2 linked regions of the Lysinibacter sp. HNR genome follow. The protein of the gene in region 1 interacts with the protein of each later gene in a pairwise test. Links are inferred from orthologs where the notes say so. Each region holds a gene or a part of one and is shown in the gene's direction. Other genes may lie near its edges. The genes, in order: FrondiHNR_RS00055 and hemL.

Evidence for each region.
Region 2: the proteins of FrondiHNR_RS00055 (region 1) and hemL interact in binary tests that used the Escherichia coli proteins (3 or more experiments, as listed by UniProt). The link is inferred for Lysinibacter sp. HNR from one-to-one orthologs.

The regions. Positions count from the first base shown.
Region 1 is NZ_CP121684.1:5,395-20,043, forward strand. What follows is about bases 5,863-8,801. They hold FrondiHNR_RS00055 (FadR/GntR family transcriptional regulator), read left to right. Parts: upstream 5,863-6,967; coding sequence 6,968-7,636; downstream 7,637-8,801. Other genes in these bases: FrondiHNR_RS00050 (2-isopropylmalate synthase), read right to left, coding at 5,863-6,708; FrondiHNR_RS00060 (DNA/RNA helicase), read right to left, coding at 7,897-8,391; FrondiHNR_RS00065 (peptidylprolyl isomerase), read left to right, coding at 8,567-8,801. Outside these bases: gyrB (DNA topoisomerase (ATP-hydrolyzing) subunit B), read left to right, coding at 1-1,653; gyrA (DNA gyrase subunit A), read left to right, coding at 1,748-4,294; FrondiHNR_RS00035 (DUF3566 domain-containing protein), read left to right, coding at 4,284-4,691; more of FrondiHNR_RS00050, read right to left, coding at 5,035-5,862; more of FrondiHNR_RS00065, read left to right, coding at 8,802-9,076; FrondiHNR_RS00070 (rhomboid family intramembrane serine protease), read left to right, coding at 9,138-10,025; FrondiHNR_RS00075 (cell division protein CrgA), read right to left, coding at 10,291-10,560; FrondiHNR_RS00080 (class E sortase), read left to right, coding at 10,791-11,633; FrondiHNR_RS00085 (hypothetical protein), read left to right, coding at 11,645-11,800; FrondiHNR_RS00090 (gamma-glutamyl-gamma-aminobutyrate hydrolase family protein), read left to right, coding at 11,813-12,454; pknB (Stk1 family PASTA domain-containing Ser/Thr kinase), read right to left, coding at 12,561-14,249; FrondiHNR_RS00100 (protein kinase), read right to left, coding at 14,350-14,649. UniProt on the Escherichia coli protein: Transcriptional activator of the glcDEFGB operon which is associated with glycolate utilization, and encodes malate synthase G and the genes needed for glycolate oxidase activity. Also negatively regulates the transcription of its own gene.
Region 2 is NZ_CP121684.1:574,025-588,733, reverse strand. The notes cover bases 7,934-10,932. They hold hemL (glutamate-1-semialdehyde 2,1-aminomutase), read left to right. Parts: upstream 7,934-8,768; coding sequence 8,769-10,097; downstream 10,098-10,932. Other genes in these bases: hemB (porphobilinogen synthase), read left to right, coding at 7,934-8,772. Also shown: FrondiHNR_RS02595 (ROK family protein), read left to right, coding at 1-2,269; FrondiHNR_RS02590 (sugar ABC transporter substrate-binding protein), read left to right, coding at 2,328-3,614; FrondiHNR_RS02585 (sugar ABC transporter permease), read left to right, coding at 3,611-4,624; FrondiHNR_RS02580 (carbohydrate ABC transporter permease), read left to right, coding at 4,617-5,435; FrondiHNR_RS02575 (Gfo/Idh/MocA family oxidoreductase), read left to right, coding at 5,597-6,622; FrondiHNR_RS02570 (Gfo/Idh/MocA family oxidoreductase), read left to right, coding at 6,627-7,694; more of hemB, read left to right, coding at 7,753-7,933; FrondiHNR_RS02550 (pyridoxal phosphate-dependent aminotransferase), read left to right, coding at 11,531-12,736; FrondiHNR_RS02545 (lysoplasmalogenase), read right to left, coding at 12,710-13,351; FrondiHNR_RS02540 (hypothetical protein), read right to left, coding at 13,674-13,961; FrondiHNR_RS02535 (carboxyl transferase domain-containing protein), read right to left, coding at 14,137-14,709. UniProt on the Escherichia coli protein: Aminomutase that catalyzes the transfer of the amine group on carbon 2 of glutamate 1-semialdehyde to the adjacent carbon 1 to form 5-aminolevulinate.

The DNA.
Region 1 (14,649 bases):
TCCGGTGGACTCCACGGTGTGGGAAGCTCCGTGGTAAACGCGCTCTCCACCAACCTTGAGGTTGAAGTTCGTCGTCAGGGAAACGTATACCGTCAGCGATTTACCCTGGGAGTACCCGACGCCCCTCTCGAAAAAGGAGAGGCCTCGGAGGAGTCTGGAACCACAATCACTTTTTGGCCGAGTCCCGACATTTTTGAAACCGTAGAGTTTGATTACGAAAACCTGCGTAACCGTTTTCAGCAGATGGCCTTTCTTAACAAGGGGCTGAGTATCAGCATTACGGATGAACGTGTGCAGGATCCCGATCCCAAAGAAGAGGAAGACGGCAGCGAGACACAGGAGCCGCAGCTTCGCAGTGATACTTTCCTCTATGAAAACGGCCTGGTTGACTATGTCACCTTCCTTAATAACACCAAACGCGCCGAGATTGTGAACAACGATATTATTTCGTTTGAACTCGAAGATACCGAGAAAAAAATCGCGCTTGAGGTTGCTATGCAGTGGACAACTGCCTATACGGAAAGCGTTCACACCTACGCAAACACCATCAACACGCACGAGGGTGGAACCCACGAGGAGGGTTTTCGTGCCGCTCTTACTACCCTGGTGAATAAATATGCGCGCGAGAAAAATCTTCTGCGCGATAAAGATGAAAACCTCTCCGGTGATGACGTGCGCGAGGGCCTCACCGCCGTAGTGTCAATTAAACTCGGCGAACCTCAATTTGAGGGCCAGACCAAAACAAAACTCGGTAATACCGAGGCAAAAGCCTTTGTGCAAAAGGTTACGGGTGATCAACTCGGCGATTGGTTTGGACGAAATCCCAATGTAGCTAAAGAGATCATCCGCAAGGCAATCTCTGCTGCGACCGCTCGCATGGCTGCTCGTAAAGCTCGCGAAACGGCCCGTCGTAAGAGTCTCCTTGAGAGTGGCGGTATGCCCGGAAAGCTTAAGGATTGCCAGTCCAAAGACCCCACTATTTCCGAAATATTCATCGTGGAGGGTGACTCGGCCGGTGGATCCGCGGTTCTCGGACGAAACCCGGAAACCCAGGCCATCCTCCCCCTGCGCGGAAAAATTCTCAACGTTGAAAAAGCAAGGCTTGATCGTGCCCTGGGTAACGCTGAGGTCCAGGCCATGATCACCGCATTTGGTGCGGGAATTGGCGAGGAATTTGACCTCGAAAAAGTGCGATACCACAAGATTGTCCTCATGGCGGATGCCGATGTTGACGGTCAGCACATCACAACTTTGCTCCTCACCCTGCTGTTTCGCTATATGCGTCCCCTCATCGATCAGGGTTATGTGTATCTGGCGCAGCCACCCCTGTACCGGATTAAGTGGAGTAATGCCGAGCACGAGTATGTCTTTAGTGATGAGGAGCGTGACGCGCGACTTGCCGGAGGGCAGGCCGCGGGATACCGCATCCCTAAAGAAAACAGCATCCAGCGGTATAAGGGTCTGGGTGAGATGAACTATAACGAGCTCTGGGAAACAACCATGGCTCCCGAAAGTCGTACCCTGCTTCAGGTCACGCTTGACGATGCGATGGCGGCCGACCAGATCTTCACCACCCTTATGGGTGAGGATGTGGAGAGCCGACGCAACTTTATTCAGAAAAACGCAAAGGATGTGCGCTTCCTCGACATATAACGGGTTGCCGATCGGTAACAGCGACATCCGGGGTAGGCCACAGGCCACCCCACCGAGGAACACTTGAACCACAAGCTCACGAGCGAGAAGAGACATGGCAGAAGAAATCACAGCACACGATCACGGTAAGATCAACCAGGTTGATCTTCAAATGGAGATGCAGCGCAGCTATCTCGACTACGCCATGAGCGTTATTGTTGGCCGCGCCCTACCTGAAGTTCGTGACGGCCTTAAGCCGGTACACCGCCGGGTGATCTACGGTATGTATGATGGCGGATATCGCCCGGATCGTGCTTTTTCCAAGTGTTCGCGCGTGGTTGGCGATGTGATGGGACAGTTTCACCCGCACGGTGACAGCGCCATTTATGATGCACTCGTTCGCCTGGTGCAGCCGTGGAGCCTTCGCTACCCGTTGGCCGTGGGTCAGGGAAACTTCGGCTCCCCCGGTAACGACGGTGCCGCCGCCCCCCGATACACCGAAACAAAGATGTCCTCTCTGGCGCTTGAGATGGTTCGGGATATCGACGAGGATACCGTCGACTTTCAGGACAACTACGATGGTCGCACGCAGGAACCCACCATCCTTCCGAGTCGATTCCCTAATCTTTTGGTCAATGGGTCGGTTGGCATTGCCGTTGGTATGGCCACCAATATTCCCCCGCACAACCTGCGTGAGGTCTCGGAGGGTGCGCTGTGGCACCTGGCCAATCCCGAGGCGAGCCGCGAGGAGTTGCTCGAGGCGCTCATGGAGCGTATCAAGGGGCCAGATTTCCCAACCGGAGCCCAGATTTTAGGTACCCAGGGGATCCGGGATGCCTACACGACGGGTCGTGGCTCCATCACCATGCGGGCCGTGGTGAGTGTCGAGGAACTTCAGGGTCGCACCTGCCTCGTTATCACGGAACTTCCGTACCAGGTCAACCCGGACAACCTCGCTATTAAGATTGCCGATCTGGTAAAAGACGGAAGGATTGCGGGAATCGCGGATATTCGCGATGAAACAAGCGGTCGTACGGGACAGCGTCTGGTCATCGTGCTCAAGCGTGATGCTGTTCCCAAGGTTGTCCTCAATAACCTGTACAAGCACACGCAGCTGCAGGAAAACTTTGGTGCCAATATGCTGGCGATTGTGGACGGGGTTCCTCGCACGCTCCCTCTCAGCGGATTTATTACGGCGTGGGTTGCCCATCAGATCGAGGTTATTGTCCGTCGCACGCAGTTCCGTCTTCGCCGGGCCGAAGAGCGTATGCATATTTTGCGCGGATATCTCAAAGCGCTGGATGCGCTCGACGAGGTTATTGCTTTGATCCGCCGCTCCCCCACCGTGGACGAGGCCCGCGACGGCCTGATGGAGCTGCTTGACGTTGATGACATTCAGGCCCGGGCTATCCTCGACATGCAGCTTCGCCGTTTGGCCGCACTGGAGCGTCAAAAGATTGTCGAGGAGGCAGACGAGCTCACCGCAAAGATCGCGGAGTACAACAACATCCTCGTGACACCGGCTCGTCAGCGTCAAATAGTGAGCGACGAGCTCAGCGATATTGTTGATCGTTTTGGCGATGAGCGCCGCACCGAAATCTTGATGGGATACGGCGGAGACATGTCAATTGAGGATCTCATCCCCGAGGAAGAAATGGTTGTTACGGTTACGCGTGGCGGCTATGTCAAACGCACCCGCAGTGACAACTATCGTAGTCAGCATCGCGGTGGTAAGGGTGTGAAGGGTGCTCAATTGCGTGCTGACGATATTGTTGAGCACTTTTTTGTGACAACCACACACCACTGGCTGCTGTTTTTTACAAACGCAGGCCGTGTGTATCGGGCTAAAACCTACGAGATTCCTGAGGGAGGACGTGATTCTAAGGGCCAGCACGTAGCCAATCTCCTTGCGCTGCAACCCGATGAGCAGATCACTCAGATACTCGATATCCCCAACTACGAGGCTGCACAATATTTGCTTCTTGCTACGCGTGAGGGCCTGGTAAAGAAAACCGCCCTCACCGAGTACGACACCAATCGAACGGGCGGAATCATCGCGATTAAGCTGCGTGAGGGCGATGAACTGGTATCGGCTCTTCTGGCGAATGAAGATTCCGATATTCTTTTGATCTCTCGCAAGGGCATGTCGATTCGCTTTACGGCGGATGACAGTGCGCTTCGGCCGATGGGACGCTCCACAAGCGGTGTGCGCGGCATGGGCTTCCGTGAGGGTGACAGCCTTCTTGATGCCAATACCGTAACCAATGACGGTTTTGTCTTTGTTGTTACCGAGGGTGGATACGCTAAACGCACGAGTGTGACAGAATATCGTGTTCAAAACCGTTCGGGTTTTGGTGTTAAGGTAGCAAAGCTTGATGAAAATCGAGGCGATCTTGTGGGTGGTTTGATTGTAGACGAGGCCGATGAGGTGCTTGTTGTGCTTGCAAGTGGTAAAGTTGTTCGTTCCGCGGTTGCGGAGGTTCCTGCGAAAGGACGCAATACAATGGGTGTTGTTTTCGCACGATTCCCAGACAACGATCGTATTATTGGAATCGCTCGAAACTCGGAGCGTAACCTTGAGACCGAAGAATCCGGTGACAGCAGTGCTCAAGCTGAGGTTGTAACGGAAGAAAATAACGAAGGACGTACGGATGAGCAATAGTGTCGCCGATAAGCTGGCAAGTAAATCGCGAAAGAAAGCGCCGGCTAAACAGGTTCGACTTAAGCTTGTTTACGTGGACTTTTGGTCTGCGGTAAAGTTTTCATTTCTACTTTCAGTGAGCTTAGCCATCGTGATGGTTGTTGCAACCTTTCTGATCTACACGGTCCTCACCCAAACGGGAAGCCTTGATAAGATTGGCAGTGTTTTTGCTGACATCGCCGGTGATGAGTTCGACATAACTACCGTTTTTGGTATCCAACAGGTTATGGGATTCACAATTGTAGGTGCGGTTCTTAACACCATCGTGGGTACCGCTCTGGGCGCTGTTGCAGCTGTTATTTATAACCTTATGGTAAAGATCGCGGGTGGATTCCAGCTTGGATTCACCAGTAGCTAAAAATTTACCGAGAGGGAACACGCCCTAAATTCCGGGGGTTTTACAGCTCGATTGTGAGATTTAGGAAAAATCCGGTAGTGTTACTTCTTGGTAAAACGGGGCTATAGCTCAGGTGGTTAGAGCGCTTCACTGATAATGAAGAGGTCCCAGGTTCAAGTCCTGGTAGCCCCACAAAGTTTGGTAAAGTATTACTGAACTTTCCCGTAAGGGGCCTTAACTCAGTTGGTAGAGTGCCTGCTTTGCAAGCAGGATGTCAGGAGTTCGATTCTCCTAGGCTCCACAGTTAGAAAAACCACCCGAACTCTCCACGCGGTTCTGTTTCTCGATCCGGATCCACGGGCCGTTAGGCGAGGTTAGCGGCGCGGATTGCGGCTTTGAGTGTTGCGGTAGGAACGGATTTATCCCGGCCCACGGACCAATGAATCTTGTCGCTGATCCGACACTCCAGAATGATCAGCGCCTCGGAACCCCTAGCGGCTTGGATAGAGGTCCGATGCAGCGATAGTACCTCAAGGTCAATGCTGTGGGGGATGAGTGCCGTTACGAGTGCTTCTACGGGACTGACTTCCTGATGCTCGGAGGTGTGCTCTTCATCCTCAACTCGAAGAGTGATTCGAGTTGAGGCGCTGGTATCCGCAGTCTGATAGTCGATTAGTTCGATGCAGTTCGATTCCTTAAGGAGATACGCGGTCTCGAAGATTTCCCAGAGCTCGGTAGCGCTGATCTCGTTACCCGTTGTATCGGTACGCAGCTGGACGTGCCGTGCAAGGTCGATCTGAATGCGACGCGGCAGCTCGATGCCGTACTCGGCTTCGAGCAGATAGGCGATGCCGCCCTTCCCAGACTGCGAGTTTACCCGGATCACCGCATCGTAGCTGCGGCCGATGTCGGCGGGGTCGATCGGCAGGTAGGGCACCTGCCAGACGATTCTGCTCTCAGGCTGCCCCTCCCTTCGTGCACGTTCCCGGTGCTCGGCAAAACCCTTCTTGATTGCGTCCTGATGGGTGCCGCTGAAAGCCGTGTGTACGAGATCGCCTGCGTAGGGGTGCCGCGGGTGTATTTCAAGGCGGTTGCAGTATTCAACCGTGCGGCGGATCTCGTTGATATCGGAGAAATCGATCATCGGGTCGATCCCCTGTGCGTGTAGGTTGAGCGCGAGCGTGGCGATGTCGACGTTCCCGGTGCGCTCACCATTGCCGAAGATACAACCTTCTACGCGCTGCGCTCCGGCAAGCACCGCGAGTTCTGCACAGGCGATCCCGGTGCCTCGATCGTTGTGAGGGTGCACCGAGAGGATCACGCTGTCGCGACGTGCGAGATTCTTGTGCATGTACTCGATCTGATCGGCGTACACGTTTGGTGTGGCGACCTCGACGGTGGCGGGCAGATTGAGGATCACCGGGCGCTCTGGTCGGGCATCCCACATATCGGTCACGGCGTCGCAGATGTCGAGTACATAGCCCGGCTCAGTGAGATTAAACACTTCGGGCGAGAACTCGAACCGCACGTTTGGCATTTCGCCGGCGAACTCTAGCACGTCGCTGCAACCGTTGAGGATGAGCTGTTTCAGGTTGGCGGGGGCGTAACCGAGCACCAGGTTGCGCCAGGTTGGCGCGGTTGCGGTGTACAGGTGGATCACGATGTTGTTGCGGATGCCCTGAATTGAGGTGACCGTGCGTTTGATCAGGTCGCGGCGCGCTGGAGTGAACACGACGATTGTCACATCCTCGGGTGCAATGTCGGATTCTGCGATGAGACGCACGAAGTCATAGTCGGTCTGTGACGCGGATGGATACCCGACCTCGACTTCCTTGTAACCCATGGCCACCATGAGTTCGAAGAAGCGACGCTTGCGGGCCGGGTCCATCGGCTCGGCGAGTGCCTGGTTGCCGTCGCGCAGATCCACAGGCACCCAGAGAGGTGCTGCGGTCAAACGACGATTTGGCCAGTCGCGCTCTGTGGCGTCCAATGGAACCTCGACCCGCGTGAACACATCGGAGTAGCGGTACGAGGGCATTTGTGACCGGCGCTGGAGATTCCAGAATGGTGCCTGATCGGGCACGGCGCCAGTGGGCGTTGAGATACGGGGGAAAGCTGTGGTGGTCATCGGGGGTCCTTCGTCTGGATTCAGGCGACCGGCACAGGCTTCGGCTCCACGGTGGGGAGCCGGTCTTGGCTAGGTCCCGCCGTGGCGATGAAGGAGAAGGAGCTCGATTACGAACATGGGGACACTCTAACACAACTCCTCAGACAAGTAGAGAAGCTAGGATAAATATGTGGTACAGGTAAAGAGAACCCCGCTCGTGGATCAGGCTGCCGATTTACTATTCGACCGCATCAGATCCGGAGAGTGGACGCTCGGCTCGAAGCTGCCGGGCGAGACAACCCTTGCGCCCCAACTCGGCGTTGGCCGCTCCACTGTGCGCGAGGCGATCCGTCAGCTTGCCGGGCGCGGAGTGCTCTCAACACGTCAGGGCTCCGGAGTTTTTGTTACCGCGCTCGATACACCGGAGGATTGGGATACGGTGCTCCGCCGCGCCGATATCTTGGCGGTGATTGAGGCCCGCACTGCGATCGAGTGTGAGGCTGCGGCCCTTGCCGCCGAGCGTCATACGCCCGCTGGCCTTCGTGCTATTCGTCAGGCTCTGAGAAAGCGGGCGGAGCATCGTTCCGAGATCGAAAGCCATGTCGACACCGACACCGCGTTCCACCGCGCTATTGTCGCTGCCGCGCACAACCCGATCCTGCTCGAACTCTTCGATAGCTTCACTCCGCGCCTTCGTGGCGCGATGATCGACATGCTTCGAATCCGTAAGACCCACGGTGGTGATGCCGACCACGCCACGCATCAGGACTTAGCAAAGGCTATCGCTGCGCGTGACCCAGAGGCGGCGGCCAATCTGAGCCGTGCCCACCTCGAGTCGCTCAAGAATGCCCTGGGTTAAGAGATGACCTGTTTGTTGCGTTTCGCTGTCACTCTGTCTCGCCTGCTTCTACTCTGCCGCTCGGACTGTGTGCAGTTGACGGTTCCCGTGGGGGTTTACTGAGGTAACTGCACCTCTACCTGAATTATGTCTCAGCTACCCAAGGGCGGGATGCTTAACCTCGTCAACAAAGACTGTGTCCCCTTAAAACAACTGAACCCGCCAGATGACGGGTTCAGGGTGTTGTGATCCAGAATGACTGGCTCTCGGATGCTTGGGGACTATTCTGAGTCGTCCGCCGCAATCCATAGCTCATCGTCGGCGCGGAAGGTTTGCCAGAGGGTGTAGGCCACTCCCGCTGCTGCTGCAAGCCCCACACTCAGAGCAATCACTTTTCTTGCCGAACGTTTTTTGGGTTTTTTCACTTTGAGTCCTGCCTGGTTGCTCAGTTGAAGGATGCGCTGTGATGCGCGGTGTGCGCGAGGGTTGTCTGAGGCATCCAGCGTGTTGATGGCACTAATGAGTGCGGTTGTGACCGCGGGTGCGGCAACACGGCGAATGTTTCTTACTACTCTCTCCACGGTCGGTCTAACCGTTTCGTAGGCTTCATTCACCCGGGGGGCGACGTGCTCGTTTGAGAGATTTTTGGCCTGCACCCCCGCCTCGAACATGAGGTGCTTAGCCTGATCCAGAACGACCTTTTGGTCGTTGAGTACATCTTGTGCGTGAGACCTAAGTTTTTTAAGCTCGCGCTTGCGCTTGCGTGAGAGCGACACAGTGGGTTCCTCCGCTTCATAAATCGGCGCTTGTTTATTGAGTCGATATTGACGCCTATTTTAACTACGCTACACCGAATCTTTACAAAATATCATCTGTTAACGCTCAATGTGGTGAGTTGTTAGTTGTGGGGATTGGTGCTTTCTACAGGAGGGTGCAACTAGGATTGGTTATATGGCACTTCACACAGCAGTAGCAAAAATCGATACGAATCACGGCACAATCACGATTAATCTTTTTGGGGATCACGCACCCAAGACGGTTAAGAATTTCGTTGATCTTGCCGAAAAAGATTTTTATAATGGTGTAATTTTTCACCGTATTATTCCCGGGTTTATGATTCAGGGTGGAGATCCTACAGGTACCGGCACAGGTGGTCCAGGATATACGTTTGACGATGAGATTAACCCCGAACTTAATTTCACCCAGCCCTATATGTTGGCTATGGCAAATGCTGGTAAGCGCATGAATAGCTTTGGTAAGCCAGAGGGAACCAATGGATCACAGTTTTTTATTACGGTGGCAAACACCGATTGGCTGATGGGTAACCACACCATTTTTGGTGAGGTTGCTGACGATGAGTCACGTGCCGTTGTTGACACCATCGCGGCGGTTGCAACGCGTGGGGCAGATAAGCCGGTAGAAGATGTTGTGATGAACAGTGTCACCATCACAAACGTTTAATCTATCCTTAGCCATAAAAATCTTACCTACTGAGAATATTTATTAGGGGCATGTTAGAGTCGTGAGCGCGAATTATGGCCAGCAGGCTTCGGAGAAATCGTCTAATACCTGTTATCGACATCCAGATCGCCAGAGTTTTGTTCTGTGTCAGCGCTGCGGACGCACCATATGTCCCGAGTGTCAGACTCAGGCACCCGTTGGTGTTCTCTGTCCCTCCTGTGTGCGGGAGGGACAGATTCCCTCCCGTTCGGTGGGGCGTCGTGTCAGCTCCTATATGACCTCAGATAAACCGGTGGTGACTTACACCATCATTGCGATATGTGCGGTCGTCTACGCGATCCAGTGGATAGGAAGGCCTTTTGGTGTAACCGAGGCACTCTTTTACGCTCCGCTACATTCTTTTCCCGAAATATTTGAGCCGTGGCGCATGATCACGTCGATGTTTTCGCACTCCCCCACCTTCTTTCTCCACATTGTTCTTAATATGTTTTCATTGTGGATATTTGGGCGCATACTGGAGAGCTTTCTGGGCAAGGCGCGATTTATTGCCCTCTTTCTGGTCTCCGGGTTTGCGGGTTCGGTTATGGTGATGCTCTCCGGGTATATATCTCAGCAATATGCGCTAACTCCCGTTGTGGGTGCGTCGGGTGCGATTTTTGGTCTCATGGGTGCTTTTCTGGTTATTCAGAAAAAATTGGGCTCCAATGTGAGACAGCTCCTGGTGCTCTTGGTGATTAACTTTGGAATCACTTTCTTGCCGGGAGTGAACATATCGTGGCAGGCACACGTGGGAGGATTTGTTGGCGGCCTGGTCATCGGTGCCATTTATCTTTACACCCGTAAGCCCTCTCAGAAGTGGCTTCAGGTCGGTCTTGTATCGTTGTGGGCCGTAGTGCTGATTTTGCTCAGCCTCTCGTTCTGGGTGTTACCGGTCAATACTTTCTGGTGAGGATATCCCGCGTCGGCGTTATTCTTTACCACACCGGGTTAAAAGTTATCCACAGAACTATCCCCAGCTGGGGAGAAATACACTAGTGTAATTCTCTTTTCACCCTGGGTGATGCATTCGGAGCGCGCCCTCCGCACGTTTCCGGATGCTATTCTTCTGCGGTGGTTGGTGCCCGGTTAAGCTCCGTGCTGCCGTCTTTACGGCGCCCCGGTGCGGTCCTCCTGGAGGAATCGAGTGGTACGTGTGTCAGTGGGGGCGGTGTGAGTTAGCGCCAGCGAGTGGCCATGAGGAACCCGATAAACATGATTCCAAATCCTACAAAGATATTGCTCTGACCGAGTGCGGGTATTGGCAGCGAGGCGCCTGCGCTCAGGTAAAAAACAATAATCCAGATGAGTCCGAGCAGCATAAATCCAAACATCATCGGCTTAAACCACACCGGATTAGGGACATCTTCCCCGCGGGGAGTTTTTGTCTCGGGTCGAGATTTTTCGATGTCAGATTTTTTCTTACGAACCTCTTTTGATGCTGCCATACCAAAGAGTTTAGCCAATTAAGGCGGGGGAATATTCAGGTTCTCTTGGATATTGGAAACTTTCCACAGTGTTTAAGTAAATTATTCACATACTTATCCACAATTGGGGAGAACTACACCAATGTAATTTATAGTGGGAATGTCAGGAACACGAGAAGAACTGGCGGATCTCAGAGATTACTGTGTAAACGTCCATTCGGTTTACAGCGGGCTCCCATTAGAATTAACTCATGCCTACAGATCTCCCAGCGCGAGGGCAGTCCAAAGACATGGATGAGCTTTTGGCTCCCTTGAATGATGCCCACGAAGCTCGTCGGCGTCCCAGAAAGCGTGTGCGCAAGCGACGTAAGGCGACTGTTACCGGTGTTCTTGGTGAAATACTCATTACCGCCGGTGTTTTGGTATTGGGATTTATTGTTTGGCAGCCAATTTGGTCATCTACAGTTGTGGCGAACCAGACGGCAACAGCATCTCAGGCCCAGCGTGATCAGTGGGAGGCTAACGCCCAGCCCTCAGACGCAGAGGGAATCATGTACGACGAGGACATTCCCCTTCCCACCCCCGCCGCCCCGGGGGAGCATTTTGGAATCTTGTATGCGCCAGCTTTTGGGCCTGGGTTCCGTGCGGGAATTGGTGGAGGAACTGATGTGCGAACGGTTCTTAATAACTACGACCTGGGAATCGGCCACTACTCAAACACGCAGCTACCGGGCGAAGTTGGCAATTTTGCAATAGCCGCTCATCGTTCCGGTTGGGTGCCTACCCCGTTCCGTGAAATCATGAACTTACGTGTGGGAGATCCGCTTGTTGTTGAGACGGAAAACGGCTATTACACCTACCGTTTCCGTAACGTGGAGTATGTGCTCCCCACCCAGGTTGACGTATTAAATCCTTTTCCGAGACTGGAGGGTCAGCCCGGTGTTGACCGAATTCTTACGATGACAACGTGTCACCCGAAGCTTTCCGGAAGCCTGGAACGAGCCATCGGTTATGCGGTTTTTGAAAGTTTTCAACCTCGCTCAGCGGGAATGCCGCAGGAGCTCATTGACCTCGATCCAACCTTGCAATCATAAGGATTTCTTAAATGTATGCTGCGATTTGGCGAATTTTGCCCGGACCTACCTGGCTTAAAGTAATAGAGTCCCTTATTCTTGTGGCTGCCGTTGGTTATGCTCTATTTTATTTTGTTTATCCGTGGGTGTCGAGTCTCTTGCCCGATCCCGGTTCAACCGTTGACTAGTAGGAAATCGCTGTGACTCGCATCCTTGTAATTGATAACTTTGACAGTTTTGTCTACACGCTCAACGGCTATCTCCAGCAGTTGGGCGCACACACCGCTGTGGTTCGTAACAATGTTATTTTAGGCAAAGACGCAGAGGATGTGCTTGCCAAGTACGATGGTGTCTTGATCTCTCCGGGTCCGGGTACACCCTCAGATGCAGGTGTCTCGATTGAGATGGTCCGTGCGGCTCTTAATACTAAAATCCCGCTCCTGGGGGTCTGTCTGGGACATCAGGCTATAGCCGAGGCTTTTGGTGCTACTGTAACTCACGCCGAAGAGTTGATGCACGGCAAAACTTCTCAAGTGGTACACGATTCGAGCGACTTTTACGCCGGCGTCCCCTCACCCTTCAGGGCAACGCGTTACCACTCGTTGGCTGTGGTGAGGAGCACTGTTCCTGACTCTCTCAGTGTTAACTCCGAGACTGAGTCAGGCGTTGTGATGGGATTGCGCCATCATGACGCAGAAATATACGGAGTGCAATTTCATCCAGAATCGGTCCTTACCGAGGGTGGATACAACATGCTAGGAAACTGGCTGGAGCGTGCTGGCCTCTCGGGGGCTTCCGAGCGTGCTCAGTCTCTTAGCCCCTTACTCTCGGGCGTGAGCTAGTTCACGCAGGTGTTGTTTCCCATATTCTGGGAAAATGGTTTCGCAGTTTCGCAGTTTCAAGACGATGCTTGTGCTGAGAAGGCGAGTGTATTCGCGCGCAGGATTACTAACCGCTGCAATAGAAAATCGTGATGCGGGAGCTCTGTGGCTGTTGCCCCACGAGTGACTGCGCTACAACGGGGGAGCCTGTTTCCTGGGAACAGTCTCTTTTTGCGCTCAGCTCAACTGTGAGGCGAAGGTTATTCAAAAGGTCACGGGCGGCTGTGATTCCTTGGCCGGTGACGTCCGGAATAGAGACGCTTCCCGTGGATATTGTGAGGCGAATCACTGTTCCCACGGTTGCTGTGGCTCCGATCTCGGGATCGGTCGAAATGAGGTTGTCCGTGGGTATAACAGGGTCATCCACGCGATTGATAGTGCCCACACGGAACCCAGCAGTTTCAAGTGTTTGGGTGGCCTGTTCCAGTGTCATTCGAGAAGTATCGGGCACGCTTGCAGTGGCCTTCCCAGAAGAAACATAGAGTCGTATAACATCTCTGGGAGATACTCGGGTTTCAGCGTCTGGTTCGGTACGAATAACCTTACCCGCTTCGACGGTGTCGCTTTCCTCGGTGACTGGCTGAGCCAAAAGCTCTAGCTCATTGAGTGCTTCTGTTGCCTGTTCTTGTGTTTGTCCGCTCAGGTTGGGAACAATGCGCGTGCTATCAGGGATGATTTCTCGAGGAGTGATCGTGAGTAACCAGAATGTAACGGCAACAATGATCACGCCAATGCTGAGAATCGCGGTCCACATCCACATGACGGGAGGACGATTCTGTGTGCGAACCACAGAGGTATTTTCGGCGAGTTGTTTAAGCGCCAGCTCCGATTCGGAAAGCTGGTCGGCGCTCGTTCCAAAGATAGACTCTTCCAGATCATTGGCAGCGTGAAAGTCTGGAACAGAGCCTGAGGATGAAAGTTTAACGTACTCACGGAACTCGGTAGCGGTTTGAAAGCGCTGAGTTCGGTCTTTTGCGAGTGCACGCATGACAACACGATCGAGGGATTCGGGAACAGCGGAATTCCGAGTGCTTGGAGGAAGCGGGGGCTCGCTTACATGCTGGTAGGCGACAGAGACCGCCGTGTCTCCGTTGAAAGGAACCGCACCCGTGAGCATTTCGTAGAGTACGATTCCGGCGGAATAAAGGTCGGTGCGTGTGTCTACCGTTTCGCCCTTGGCCTGTTCCGGTGAAAAGTATGCTGCTGTTCCGAGTATTGCGGTTGTCTGGGCAACTGTGGAAGAGCTATCTGAAATGGCTCGGGCAATACCGAAGTCCATAACTTTGATTTGACCACTGGGCGTGATCATAATGTTTGCGGGTTTAATGTCTCGGTGAACTACACCGGCGCGGTGAGAGTACTCCAGCGCGGTGAGGACACTCTCAATGATTCGGCAGGATTCCTCAACACCGAGAGGCCCAGAGGAGATAATTTCACGGAGATTCTGGCCCTCAACGTACTCCATGACAATAAAGGGCAGCATCACCTCTGACCCCTCGGGTGTCTGCATGAGATCTTCGCCAGCATCAAATATGCGCACGATAGTGGGATGCGCCATGCGCGATGCCGATTGTGCTTCCTGTCGGAAGCGCTCACGGAAGGCTGTATCGTTGGCAAGAGCTGCTTTAAGGATTTTTATAGCAACTGGTCGACCGAGTTTAGTATCTGTGCCGCGGAATACGGTGGACATTCCACCCGTTCCAATCAGTTCACCAACTTCATAGCGCCCCGCAAGGATGCGTCGTGCGTTGATCACAGGCGGCCTTTCAGTGGAAGTTATTGATTTTTCATTCTACGACCGAGATATAACAAAAAGCTGAGTAAGTGCGGGGTGTTGTTTCACACCCCGCGTTGGCTTAGCCCTGTGGAGAGGGTGACTCGGTTGGTCTGGTCAGAATGTTGACCGTCAGGGGGCTTGACCAGGGTGATGTCTGCTCTGCAATAGCATCCGAACCACACACAACGTTAAAGATAACGTTCATATTGGCGGCTGCCGAGCGGATTTCTGCGGTGAGTGTGTTGCCGGGCTGTCGGACTACGGTAGCCCCACCATCAACCTGCACATTGTAGCTCCGTACGTGTGTTCCCGCGGGACAGCTTGATGCAGAATCGTTCCATTGAACAACAAAGCGTGAGTTTGCATAAACACCGTTTGC
Region 2 (14,709 bases), 570 kb from region 1 along the record:
CCACCGGATCACGGTTCTGATCAGCGATCTTGCCGGAATCATTGTCTCCTCCCTCACCTACAAAATGACGGCGGACACCCCGGCATACGACCTCTTCCCTCTCGTGGGAGACCTGGTGAGGAAGGCCATTCACCCCCTCGGAATCACCGAAAAACAGCTGGCCTGCGCCGTTATCTCCGTCACCGGCATAGTGGATGAACGTGGCCGCATGATTCAATCGAATCTGCTTCCCGGGTGGAACGGCATAAGCCTCTCGGAGCGTTTTGGTGCACACCTGATCACACCCGTTATCATCGAAAACGACATCAATATGGCGGCCATCGCGGAAGTACACACCGGTTCTGCGAACTCGGCCACCGACGCTGTTTTTGTCATGGTGGGACACCGCATTAACTCGGCGCTCATCCTGGGTGGATCTCTGCACCGCGGTCGACACTACGCAGCGGGAGAGATCGGTGACCTCGCAATTGCGGGCTGGGGTTACACCGGAGAGGGAAAAGACAACACCCCCGAGTCCTACAGCATCGAAGAGATGGAGCACGTTTTTGCCCGGGCCGAGGAAGGAGACCCCGCGGCTCAGCGGCAGATCCGATCATTTGCCTCCAAAATAGTGCGAGGAATCGCGCTTGTGGGACTCGCAGTCGACCCCGATCTGATCGTTATTGGTGGGGGTGTTTCACGCGCGGGAGACCCCCTCATCACGCTGCTCAACGAGGAATTTGCTCGGATCGTGAAAAGAAACTCAGCACCGGCGATAGTGGGCTCCACCCTGGGCGCAAACGGCGTGGCAATCGGTGGGATTATCCGCTCACTTGAGTTTGTTTCGACAGAGATCTACGGCGCGGAGGATCTGCCCGTGCCACGGCTCTCCCTTCCCCTCAAGGACAGCTCCGCCTCAGGTTCCCTCACCGACAATTTTGGTCTAGCGCTTGACCGTTTCATTCACCAAGACGCAGCATTAAGCTCTGGATCAATATCGGATGAGTCACAGGCAGCGTGGCAGGTGGAAGCGCCACATCGCACCGCAACCACAGCAGCATCACAGGAGGCAACATCACGCGCCGCCTCAGCCCCGACAGCGTCTCGGGAACCCGACCTTCGCATAGCAATCGTCGGGTTTGGTATGCGCAGCGGCATCAGCACCTGGGCTCATCAGCCGGGTCAGGGCGCACTCGTCACAGCCGTGGTCGACCCCGACCCTGCCGCCCGTCTCCGCGCGGCGGAACAGTTCGGAGAGAATATCGAGCTTCTGAGCAACCACCTCGACCTGAATCGCACCCTCATCGATGCCGCAATCGTGGTCACGCCGGACGATACCCACCACAGTATTACGGCGCACCTCCTCCAGGCGGGTATTGCCGTTTACCTCGACAAGCCAATCGCCACCACCACGGACGACGCCGATGACCTCCTCGAGATCGCCCACCGCAGCGGCAGCAAACTCTATATCGGCCACAATATGCGCCACATGGCGGTTGTTCGCCTCATGCGAGACATCATTATGCGGGGCGAAATCGGCGCGGTCAAGGCCGTGTGGTGCCGTCATTTTGTCGGCAACGGTGGAGACTATTACTTCAAAGACTGGCACGCGGACCGCAGACGCTCCAATGGCCTGCTCCTGCAAAAGGGGGCGCACGACCTCGACGTTATTCACTGGCTAGCGGATTCCCACACAACAGAGGTTGTGGGTATGGGCGACCTGAGCGTGTACGGAGATATCTCCGACCGCCGCGAGCGCCCGGGAGAACTTATGCGGGACTGGTTCTCGCTGGATAATTGGCCACCGCTCAGCCAGACGGGACTCCATCCGGTTATCGATGTGGAGGATCAATCGATGGTGCTGATGCGCCTCGCATCGGGCGTGCTTGCCAGCTATCAGCAGTGCCACTTTACCCCGGACTACTGGCGTAACTACACCGTAATCGGCACCGAGGGTAGGCTGGAGAATCACGGAGACGGGGGCGGCGGGGACAGCGTGGTACGAGTGTGGAATTCGCGCACCACGTTTAGTCCGGCGGGCAACGTCACCTACCCGGTTGTCGATGATTCCTCGGGGCACGGCGACGCCGACCGCACCACAATGAGGGAATTTATCAATTTTGTGCGATTTGGCCATAAAACCGATACCTCTCCCGTGGGAGCGCGCGATGCCGTAGCCACCGCCGTTGCCGCCACCGAGTCCCTGCGCAACGGTTCTACCCCCCAAAGAATCCGTCCCGTTGACCCGCACCTGGCAGAGTATTTTGCCCTCAACCAGATCACACGGTAGCCGACGCGGGCAAAGGCCGCGTGCTCAACATCCACGAATAGATAGGAAAGAGAAAAAGATGAGACACACTCCCCCCACACGATTTACACGATTGGCGCCGCTGGGTGTGGCGGCGGCGCTTCTCCTCACCGCTTGCTCACCGCAGAGCAGCGATGAGCCCGTGTCCGCAGACACGAGCGCCTCGATAAGCTACGCGGTCTGGGACGAGAACCAGGTTCCCGCACTCAAACAGAACATTGCGGATTTTAATAAGGAGTATCCCAACATTGAGGTCACAATTGATGTGACCCCGTGGTCGCAGTACTGGACAAAGCTACAGACACAGGCGTCGAGCAACACCCTCCCCGATGTTTTCTGGATGAACGGCCCCAATTTTCAGCTCTACGCCGCCAACGACCAATTGGAACCCCTCACGACGCTGATTGAGGGCGGGGAGATTGACCCGAGCAATTATCCCGCGGCTCTGAACTCTCTGTATAGCTACGATGACACCCAATACGGTGTACCCAAAGACTTTGACACGCTTGGTCTCTGGTACAACACCGCCGTTCTTGAAAAGGCGGAGGTTGAGGTTCCCACTGAGGCCTGGACCTGGGAGGACCTTCACACCGCCTCCAAAAAGATCAGCGACACCCTGGGGTCCGAAGGGATTTACGGGATGGCTACCAATATGAAGGGCGGCCAAGAGGGCTACTACAACACCATCCTGCAGAGCGGTGGCGAAATCATCTCGACTGACGGAAAGGAGAGTGGTTATGACTCCCCCGAGGCTATCGCCGGCCTGCAATTCTGGAGGGATCTGATCGCCGATGGCTCAATGCCCTCGCTTCAGCAGCTCTCCGATACCCCCGCCAACGTGTGGTTTACGAGCGGCAAGTCGGGTTTCTTCTACTCCGGAACCTGGAGTGTATCGGAACTTTCGGAGGCCGCAAACACTCGGGATCTGAACGTTGCCCCGCTCCCCCGTGGGGAACGTCAGGCCACCGTTATCCACGGTCTAGCCAATGTCATCTCGGCCAAGAGCACCAACAAGGCGGCGGCGCAAGCCTTTGTCACCTACCTGGGTTCTGAGGCGGCCCAGACGGTCCAGGCCGAAATGGGTGCTGCCAACCCCGCCTTTAACAACACGCAGGAGGCCTTTATCGCGTCGGTTCCCCACTTTAATCTGGGGGTCTTCCTCGACGCGGAAGCTTACTCCTACCCCTATCCCGTATCGAAGAATTCCGCGCAGTGGACCCAGCTTGAGGATGATCTACTCCCCGCGGCCTTCTCGGGAGACAAGCCGGTTGCCGAGGTGGCTAAGGACCTCGCCAACAAAATGAACGAAGCGCTGGCCCAGGAATGACCGCCAGCGCCCACTCGGCACCCAGCGCTCGGGCGGGTAATTCCGCCCGGCGCGGGGGGTCCCGGGGCACCGCAGGCACAATCGTGCGGCGCCAAGGCGGGTTTGGTAGGAGAGGCGAATCCGCCAGACGCGGCGCTTCCCCCACCGACGGTTGGTGGCCATGGCTCTTTGTGCTCCCCACCCTGCTCGGTGTCCTGGCCTTCTATATCTGGCCGCTCTTCCAGACCGGCTACCTGAGCTTCACAAAGACCGGGCCCTTTGGTGGAGAAACCTGGGTGGGAACGGAGAACTACTCCCGCCTGCTCGGTGATGAGAACGTGGGCCTTGCCCTGGTTAACACGGTGGTGTACACCGCAATCGTGCTGCTCGGGATTCCCCTCGCCGTGCTCCTCGCTAGCCTGGTCAACCGCCCGGGCCTCAGGTTTGCCACGTTCTACCGGGTGCTGTTCTTCATGCCCTACATTGCGATGCCCACGGCCGTTGCACTGGTGTGGCGCATGATCTACAACGGCGACTTTGGCATCCTCAACTGGGTGCTCTCGCTCTTGGGAATATCGGGCCCGTACTGGACCTCCACCCCCGGGTTTGCGATCGTTTCGGTAGGAATCGTGGGAATGTGGGCCTCACTCGGGTTTGGCATCATCATCCTGAGCGCAGGACTCAAGAACATCCCACCCGACTTTTATGAGGCTGCCGAGCTCGACGGGGCCTCTCGGTGGCAACGATTCATCTCGATCACGGTGCCGCTTCTCACCCCGAGCATCTTCTTTGTGACGATTATCTCGGTAATCAACGGGTTTCAGCTTTTTGATTTGCTCTACGCCATCATGGGTCAGAGAAACCCAGCCATGCAACAGAGCCAGTCACTCGTCTATATCTTCTATAACCAGGCGTTCATTCATAACAATAGGGGATACGCCGCCGCCATTGCGGTACTCATTCTGTTGGTCATCGGTCTCGTGACCTGGCTCCAGTTCCGCACACAGAAAAAGTGGGTGAACTATGTCTAACCGAGCAAACAACACCTGGATCCACCTCGTGTTGGGGCTTGTGGGTCTTATCATGGTGTTTCCCTTTCTCTGGCAACTTGTCATGTCCCTCTCCACCAACGACCAGGTCATGAGTGCCCCGCCAACCCTCTGGCCGGGCGAACTGCAGTGGGAAAACTACGCCGCCGTGTTCACGAAGATTCCGTTCCTCAGCCAGCTGGGGGTTTCCATCACCATCACGGTGCTGCGGGTGTGCGGACAGGTTATTCTCTGCTGCATGGCGGGATACGCCTTTGCTCGGATGCGCTTTCCCCTCCGCGGCGTTTTGCTGGCAGTGATCCTCTCGATCCTCATGGTTCCCAGCCAGGTGTACCTGATCCCCCAGTTTCAGATCATCCAGAACCTGGGCCTCTTGAATACCGTATGGGGCATCGCGCTCCCCGGATTCTTTAGCGCCTTTGGGGTGTTTCTCATGCGGCAGTTTTTCCTAGGTCTCCCCGTCGAGATTGAGGAGGCCGCGCGGCTTGACGGCGCCAACCCGTTCCAGGTGTTCTGGAAAATCATGCTCCCCCTAGCCGCCCCCGGGGTGAGCGCGCTGGTAATCATCACCGCCCTGTGGTCGTGGAACGATCTGCTCTGGCCGCTTGTTATCACCACCTACGCCGAGAGTATGCCGCTCTCTGCCGGGTTAGCAACACTTCAGGGCAGTGTCTCCACCGACTACACCGTGATGATGGCCGCCAGTGTCATGGCAATGGCACCCATCCTGATCCTGTTTATCGTGCTGCAGCGTCGGGTTATTGACGGCCTGGCATTCAGCGGAACCAAGTAGCGGCGCGGGATGTGTCAGCACGGCAGGCACCCAAAAACAGCGGGCACGCCGAAGCAGCGGGCACGCGGAAACAACACAGACGCAGAAACAGCGGGCACGCGGAGACAGCGGGCACGCGGAAACAACACAGACAACATGAAAGCAGCACAGAGAGGACAACCGTGTCACACTTTCCCCTGAGGGTTGGGCTCATCGGGGCCGGGGGTATCACCCACGCACACCTCCCCGCCTGGCAAGAACTCGGAGCAACAGTAACGGTTTTTGCGCTGGCGGGGGCCGAGACCCTGGCCGAACACTATCCGATTCGGATCGTGGGCTCCGCGCAGGAGCTCTTTGAGCACTCCGACATTGTTGATATCTGCACCCCCACCCCCACGCACCGTGAGTACGCCGAGGCGGCCCTCCTCGCCGGTAAAGACGTGATCTGCGAAAAACCCATTGCCCTCACCCGGGCGGATGCCGACGCCATCGGAGACCTGGCGCGCAGGCTGGGGCGCCGCGTCTACCCCGCGCAGGTGGTGCGCTTCTTCCCCGAGTATGCCCTGGCCAAACAGGCCGTGGACAGCGGTTCGATTGGCCGGATGGCGGTCTCCCGTTTCACCCGAATAGGCGAGTACCCCCATTGGGCACCCTGGTTCAGCGACGAGGCGCTCTCCGGTGGAATCGTGATGGACCAGATGATCCACGATATTGATATCGCCCGGTGGATCTCGGGAGAGGTGTCCCGCGTCTACGCGGTTCGCTCCGCATCACGAGCGGGTGATCGGGTATCCGCCCAGGTCACCCTCACCCACAAAAACGGGGCCCTCAGCTATGTAACGGGCGTCTGGGGCGCCCCGGGAACAACCTTTACCACCGGTTTTTCCCTCGCCGGAACCCTCGGCGTGCTCACCCACGACACCTCGGCCGACAGCTCCGTCGCTCTCAACGCCGGAACCACGGCACCGCAGAGCGGGATGCGGCCCGACACCTCCCTGGTGGAGAGCCCCTACCTCACCGAGCTTCGAGAGTTCGCCGCCGCCTGCACCGGGGGGCCAGAACCCCGCGTTCTGCTTGAGGACGGCGCCCGGGCCGTGGAACTCGCGGAGGCCGCAAACCTTTCGATCAGGCTCAAACGCCCGGTGTCCGTCGCGCCCGGCAAGCCCGCATCCATCGTTCCCGGTAACTCCGGCAAGGAAGAGGAGTAACCCCGTGAGTCACACACGCACAACACCGCTCCGCGTGGGAATCATGTCGTTTGCCCACGTGCACGCCACCTCCTACGCGCGGCTGCTTGCCGACTGGCCCGGCGTGGAGCTTCTGGGCACGGACCCCGACGGTGCGGATGATCGCGGGGCATCATCCGCACCCGCTCATCGCGAGCTGCGGGGACGCGCGCTGGCAACCGAGCTGGGCATCAACTATGTGGATAGCTACCGGGAACTTCTCGATTGGAAGCCCGATGCCGTGATTGTTACCAGCGCAAACTCGCGGCACCGCGAGCTTGTTGAGCAGGCCGCCCTCACGGGTGCGCACGTTCTCTGCGAAAAACCGCTCGCCACCACCCGCGAAGACGCGCTCGCCATGACGGCGGCCTGCCGGAACGCCGGGGTGATTCTCATGACGGCCTACCCCGTGCGATTCTCCCCCGCGTTTGAACAGCTCAAGACCTATGCCGCGGATAATCGCCTGGGCGAACTACTCGCCATGACGGGCACTAACAACGGGCGCATCCCGGTGGGAGACCGGGCCTGGTTTACCGATCCCGAACTCTCGGGCGGCGGCGCCCTGGTGGATCACGTTGTACACGTGGCAGACCTGATAGATGCCCTCACCGGGCTGCGGGCGGTCTCGGTGCACGCCGCCGCCAACCGGATCCTGCACTCCGACAAGCCCGAGGTGCGGGCCGAGACGGGCGGACTCGTCACCATCACCTACGAAAACGGGCTCATCGCCACCATCGACTGCTCGTGGAGCCAACCGGATTACGCCCCCACCTGGGGCGGCCTCACCCTCCAGGTTGTTGGTTCCGAGGGGATTGCCACCATCAACCCCTTTGCCCAGCACGTAGGAGGATTTTCGGAGGCGCAGCGAAGTTCCCTCTTTCTTCCCTACGGGATGGATACCGACCGGCTCATGATCGAAGCTTTCCTCTCGGGGGTGCGCACCGGCACCCAGCCACAACCCGACGCGGCCGTGGGAGTACGTACCCTGGACATCGTGCTTGCCGCTCAGAGATCGGCGGCAACCGGGGAGGTTGTTCAGGTGGCCCAGGATTAAGGTCACTGGGAATCGGGACGTTCAGCACGTAACGAGACGGGTGTTCTAGGCTAGTAGGGTGACCGTAAACACCCCGGAGGCTCCCCACATTCGCCCGCGCCGATTGCGGCAGATCGACGCCATGCGCAGATCCGTTGCCGAGACCCGGCTGCACCCCGCAGACCTGACGCTACCCATTTTTGTGCGCGAGTCCGCCGGCGATCCCGCCGCAGAACAAGACGTTCCCATCGAGGCCATGCCCGGGGTTGTGCAGCACACGCTCGATAGCCTGCGCAAAACGGTTGTCCGGGCAGCCGACTCCGGTATTGGCGGGGTCATGCTCTTTGGGGTGCCCCACACGAGGGACGCCGTGGGCAGCGGAGCCACCGACCCGGGCGGCATCCTCAACGTGGCCACGCGAATCGCTCGAGAAGAGGCGGGAGACACCCTGGTGGTGCAGACCGACCTCTGCCTCGACGAGTTCACCGACCACGGCCACTGCGGTGTTCTTGACGCCCACGGAAACGTAGACAACGACACAACCCTGGAGCGTTACCAGGAGATGGCCATCGCCCAGGCCGAGGCCGGGTCACAGCTTCTTGGCCTCTCGGGGATGATGGACGGCCAGGTTGCCGCGGTGCGCAAAACCCTCGACTCCCACGGTCACAGCGGTGTGGCCATTCTTGCCTACTCCGCCAAGTACGCTTCGGCCCTCTACGGACCGTTTCGCGAGGCGGTGGATTCTCAGCTGGTGGGGCACCGGCGTAGCTACCAGCTTGATCCCGGTAACAGGCGCGAAGGTCTGCGCGAGGCCACCATTGATATTGCCGAGGGTGCCGATATTGTCATGGTCAAACCGGCGCTCAGCTACCTGGACGTGCTCTCCGATGTTGCCGCGGCCAGCACCGTCCCCGTGTGGGCGTACCAGGTTTCGGGAGAATACTCGATGATCGAGGCCGCGGCGGCTCGCGGCTGGATTGAGCGCGAGCGCGCCATCCTCGAATCGATCACCAGCATCACCCGGGCCGGGGCCGACGGCATCCTCACATACTGGGCCACCGAATTAGCCACCTGGATACGCGAGGGACGCACCGCATGACAACACACTCTGCACTCTTTGATCTGAGCCTGCACAACATTCCCGGCGGGGTGAATTCGCCCGTTCGAGCTTTTGGTTCGGTGGGAGGAACCCCAATCTTTATCGATTCGGCGAACGGCCCCTACGTGACGGATGCCGAGGGCAGGCGCTACGTCGACCTGGTTGCGTCCTGGGGTCCGGCGCTCCTGGGGCATGCGCATCCCACCGTTGTGGAGGCCGTGCAGCGGGCCGCCTCGCGCGGTCTTTCCTTTGGCGCCCCCACCGCGGGCGAGGCCGAACTTGCCCAACTGGTGATTGATCGGGTGGAGTGTAACGGGGTTCGACCCGTTGAGCGTCTCCGCCTGGTGTCAACCGGCACGGAGGCCACCATGACGGCCATCCGCCTGGCCCGGGGATTTACCGGCCGCGACCTGCTGGTGAAGTTTGCCGGACACTATCACGGCCACTCCGACGGGTTACTGGCCGCGGCGGGGTCAGGCCTGGCCACGCTTGCCCTGCCCGGGTCCGCCGGGGTCACGGAAGCCACGGCCTCTCAAACCGTTGTTCTTCCCTACAATGATCGGAATGCAATAACCCGGGCTTTTGCCGAGTTCGGGGATCGGATTGCCGCGATTATTACCGAGGCGGTCCCGGCGAATATGGGCATTGTGCCACCGGAGCCCGGGTTTAACACGTTTCTTGCCCGCACGGCGCACGAGAACGGCGCGCTTCTCATCCTCGACGAGGTGCTTACCGGGTTCCGGGTTGGCCCCGCCGGGTGGTGGGGGTTGGAGGCGGCGGAGCATCCGTACGTTCCCGACCTCATCACGTTTGGCAAGGTGATCGGAGGGGGGATGCCGCTGGCCGCCCTGGGCGGCCGCGCCGAGGTCATGAACTTTCTTGCGCCGGTCGGTCCGGTGTATCAGGCGGGTACACTATCGGGTAATCCGTTGGCGGTGGCGGCGGGTATCGCCACGCTCACCCTGGCGGATGCTGAAGCGTATCGCCGAGTGGATCACTCCGCCGCCGTGGTGTCGGAGGCCGCAAGCAAGGCGCTGGGCGCCGCCGGGGTTGCCCACGGGGTACAGCGGGCCGGTAGCCTCTTCAGCTTTGCTTTTGGAGAGCGTTACGCCGACGCACCGCCGCGCAACTACGACGAGGTTCAGGCGCAGGAAACCTGGCGCTACCCACCGTTTTTCCACGCCATGCTGGGCGCCGGGGTTTCTCTTCCCCCCAGCGTGTTTGAGGCGTGGTTCCTCACGGCGGCGCACGATGCCGAGGCGCTCGACGCCGTTCTGGCAGCCCTCCCCGCCGCAGCCCGGGCGGCGGCTGAAGCCCACGCATAGGGGCTTAAATTTCTCTAATCCTATTGAGATTTACTCAAAGTCTTGGATGCGATATAGCTGGTGGTGAACCAAAAAAATCGCAATCAAGATTGAACTACCTGAATACATTAAAACGTAGTCACAAGTACAAAACCCGGTAAGGTACGCTCGTGACCGTTTGCCTACGGCGTGTCTCCCTGGACCGGACCCTCGGTGTTTGGCTTCCACCCGAGGGCCGGTGCCACATACTCAGCAAAAGCCTGAAGCACGTGCAGATTGTATTCTGCACCCAATTGGTTTGGGATCGTCAGCATCAACGTATCGGCAGACATCACAGCCTCGTCAGCGAGCAACTGCTCGACCAGGCGATCTGGAGCGTCGGCATACGTCTTACCAAACGTGGAGCGGAACCCATCGATAACACCAATCTGGTCCTGGCCCACACCCGCGCGCACCCCAAAATACCTCTCGTCTTCCGCGTTCATGATGGGAAACACACTGCGACTGACCGCAACTCGCGGAGACCCCGGGTGTCCGGCGGCGCGATACGCCTCACGAAACCGGTCAATCTGTTCGCGCTGTAGCACGTCGAACGGCTGACCGGTAGCTTCTGTCAGTAGCGTGGAACTCATGAGACTCAGCCCCTGGTATCCGACCCACTCCGCAGTGTCGCGGGTTCCCGCACCCCACCAGAGGTGGTCACGCAGGGTGGAAGACTGCGGTTCGAGAGCGAGCCGCCCCGGCGGCGCCAGTCGGGTGTCGCTCTCCACCAGCTTTTCGCCCCCAATCGCCCGCAAGAAAATCTCAAATTTGGTGCGGGCGATATCAGCACCGCGAGGGTCCTCGGAGCCGGTGTAGCCAAAAGCCTCGTAGCCGCGAAGGGCAGTCTCAGGCGACCCCCGGCTTATGCCGAGAGCGAGCCTACCGTCAGAAATAAGATCGAGCGCGGCTGCCTCTTCTGCGAGATAGAGCGGGTTTTCGTAGCGCACGTACCCACCTCGATCCGCTTCGTTCGAGCGGCCATCGCGGTCAGCAGCGGGAATGGCGAGGCTGCCTGACGCGCAAAATGATGTACACGCACATAAGCGCCATTTACCCCAATTTCGTCGGCTCCCTCTGCAAGCTCGATCGTCTGTTTAAGCATGTCACCGGCGGTACGCACGCGCGATCCAAGCGCAGAGCCATAGTGACCAAAGGATAGGAACCCGAATGCTCTCATAGCAGGTGCAACCGGATGCTATAAAGACATATTCCCCTACATATAGTTTTTGCTTAGGTTACCGGAGGGCTAATATCGAGGGCCGTCGCAGACTCCACGTAAACGAGAACCGCTGACCCCACGGTATTGAGAAACTCCACCATCCCACAGGACGCGACTCGAGAGGACGATTCACCTCGCATATTTTACCTCGAAGCAGGCCATACGCGGTTGCCCATATCGTAGGCTTATACCTGTGAATCATTCTCCACGGTTATCCCAAAAAATTACCAACATCGCCGAGTCTGCCACCCTCAAAGTTGATGCTCGGGCAAAGGCTCTCAAAGCTGAGGGACGCCCCATCATCAGCTATGCAGCGGGAGAGCCCGATTTTGCCACCCCCCAACACATTGTGGAGGCGGCGGAGACAGCCATTCGCGACCCCAAAAACTATCGCTACACACCGGCCGCGGGCCTTCCCGAACTTCGGGAAGCTATTGCAACCAAAACCGCGCGGGACAGCGGTCTAGATGTTCCAGCTTCCCAGGTTGTGGTGACCAACGGCGGTAAGCAGGCAGTGTACCAGGCGTTTCAGACGCTTCTTGACCCGGGCGACGAGGTTCTTGTGCCTTCCCCCTACTGGACCAGCTACCCCGAGATGATCAAGCTTGCCGGGGGCACGCAAGTGGATGTTTTTGCCGGTGCGGATCAGGGCTATCTGGTCACGGTTGAGCAGCTTGAGGCGGCTCGCACGGAAAAGACCAAGGTACTTCTCTTTGTTTCCCCCTCTAACCCCACCGGCGCGGTGTATTCACCCGAGCAGACCCGAGCCATCGGAGAGTGGGCCGAAAGCCACGGCCTGTGGGTGATTAGCGATGAGATCTACCAAAACCTGGTGTACGGTGAAACTCGGGCAGTCTCAATTGTGGAGGCCGTTCCCGCCCTGGCCGACCGCACAATCCTGGTAAACGGTGTGGCAAAAACCTACGCCATGACGGGGTGGCGCCTCGGCTGGATGGTTGGCCCGGCAGACGCCATGGCCGGTGCCGCAAACCTGCAATCACACCTCACCTCCAATGTAAATAACGTGACACAGCGTGCCGCAATCGCGGCGCTGACGGGAGATCAGCAGCCGGTAGAGCAGATGCGGCAGGCCTTTGATCGGCGCAGGCACACCATTGTGACCGAGCTGAACAAGATTCCCGGTATGAAAACGCCTACACCCGAGGGTGCCTTCTACGCGTACCCGGATATCACGGGCCTGCTAGGGCAGGAGTGGGAGGGGATCACCCCGCACACCTCACTCGAGCTGGCCGACCTCATTTTGGAAAAGACCAATGTGGCTGCGGTTCCGGGCGAAGCTTTTGGTCCCAGCGGCTACCTGAGGTTTAGCTACGCACTTGGCGACGACCCACTTCTTGAGGGCATCCAACGCCTACAGCGTTTCTTTGGCATCGGATAGTTCCCGGAGGACTCCCGCTGCGATGAGCGCCTGGGCCGTCAGGTAGGTCGCCATGATTATCGCGCCCGCCTGTGGAAGAACGAACCCGGGCAGAAACTTATCGAGCGCAATCACGCTGTCGGAGAGAACAAAAAATGCTGCTCCCGCGGCAACAGAGGGGCGACAACCGCTTGCAAGCGTTCCCATCACAACGAGGGAGAGGCCGTAGCAAACGAGGGGGATCAATAACCCACCCGCGTGCGGTCCAACAATAAGCAGCAGCATTAAGAACCACACTGCATAACCACAGATAGCCCACCACGGGGGCCGGTGTTTCTGGATCATCTTTCCAAACAGCACGCTATAAACGATCTGCCCGCACAAAAAGAAAAGAAGGCCGACCACAAACCAAAATCCCGGAAAGAGTAGAGCAATATCGCCGAGCCACCCCCAGAAAAGAGCGATGAGAAGCAACCAGAATGCTCTGTTGCGCGGTCGCGGAAAGAGCAGAAAAACCGCAAGGACCAGTGCTGGCATAAGTAGAGGCTTTGATAAAACGATCAGCTCTTTTATCCCGGACACGTTTGCCACCAGATTCACCAGTGCCGCGACAAAAAACGGTAGATAACGAAGCATCACCCTATGAACCCTAATAGATAGGATCCACAAAACCACGTTTTATTTTCACTGGACTCGTTAAAATCTCGATGAAATGGGGGAGATTCACTGCTGCCTCATACCGGCTCACAACCGATCTCATACACGGGATACTAAGCAGCAGTATTCACTCGAAAGACCTCCGATAGAGGACTCTGCCACTGACCGATTGTGTATGAGAGACGATAAAAATATGCAGTGCCCGGTGTTAACACGCGCACCGTTCCGGAAGCGACAGCACCCGCGGAACACACCACTTTCTGGGGTATCACAACAGTTCCTGCAGTGGTGTTAATCGTCCCTAACCGACCCCCGGGTCCCTCACCCAAAAGACCAGCCGCGCCGCTTCCCACACACCCAGCAGTGCCGTCGGAATACAACCAGCACCGTGTTCCCTGCGTGGGAATGTAGCTGTTGCCCGGGCGATAACCGCCACCGCCGCAGGAGGAGCCAGCAATCGATCACTCCGCACCGAAGCGTCCACGCTTCCCGGAACAGACCACAGCGCCCCCACAGGACCCGACCCTAGAATCCCCACAACAACACTCGCGAGGGAAACAACGGCCGCTATTTTAGCCCTCTGCCGCATCGAATCCCCCCCAAAAAAAAGTTGATATAAACAAAACCTATTCAGCTTAACACCCTGGTCTGCAAGAACCAGAGTCTAGAGCAAGTTCTAAGCCACCAACCCCATCTACCGTTGCACTCGCGTCACTACCGCTATTACGGTCTTCGCCCACACGTGAGCAGTCCCACAAGTCCCATCATCCGTGCCGTGTCGAGGACAGCCCCAATCGGCGATACCTGTCAAATCGCACACTGAGCCTGGCCTCGGAGCTTTGCCCGCGCAACTGCCACAGGTGAAATTCAAGCGATTCGGCCACTCGCGCACAAAACGCCTCGGGTTCCTGCACCGCGTCGGGACGCTCGGGAATCACCCAGTCGACAATCCCACTTTCCCGCAGCGCAAACGAACTCACACCCTGTTCCTGTGCCATCTGGGCGGCGTGCTCCGTGTCACGATACACAATCGCGCTCGCGCCCTCCGGCGGCAGCGGTGATAACCAAGCGTTTTCTGCCGCCAAAGTACGATCTGCGGGCAGCAGGGCAAGTGCACCCCCACCCGTTCCCTCACCCAAGATCAATGAGATTGAGGGGCTGGGAAGCGTCACCAATTCAAGAAGACAGCGCGCAATCTCCCCCGCCAACCCGCCCTCCTCTGCCTTCTGCGACAGCGCCGCACCGGGGGTGTCAATCACCGTTACGAGTGGAAGGCCGAGTTCTTCTGCCAGGCGCATACCCCGCCTAGCCTCGCGCAACGCGGCGGGCCCCATGGG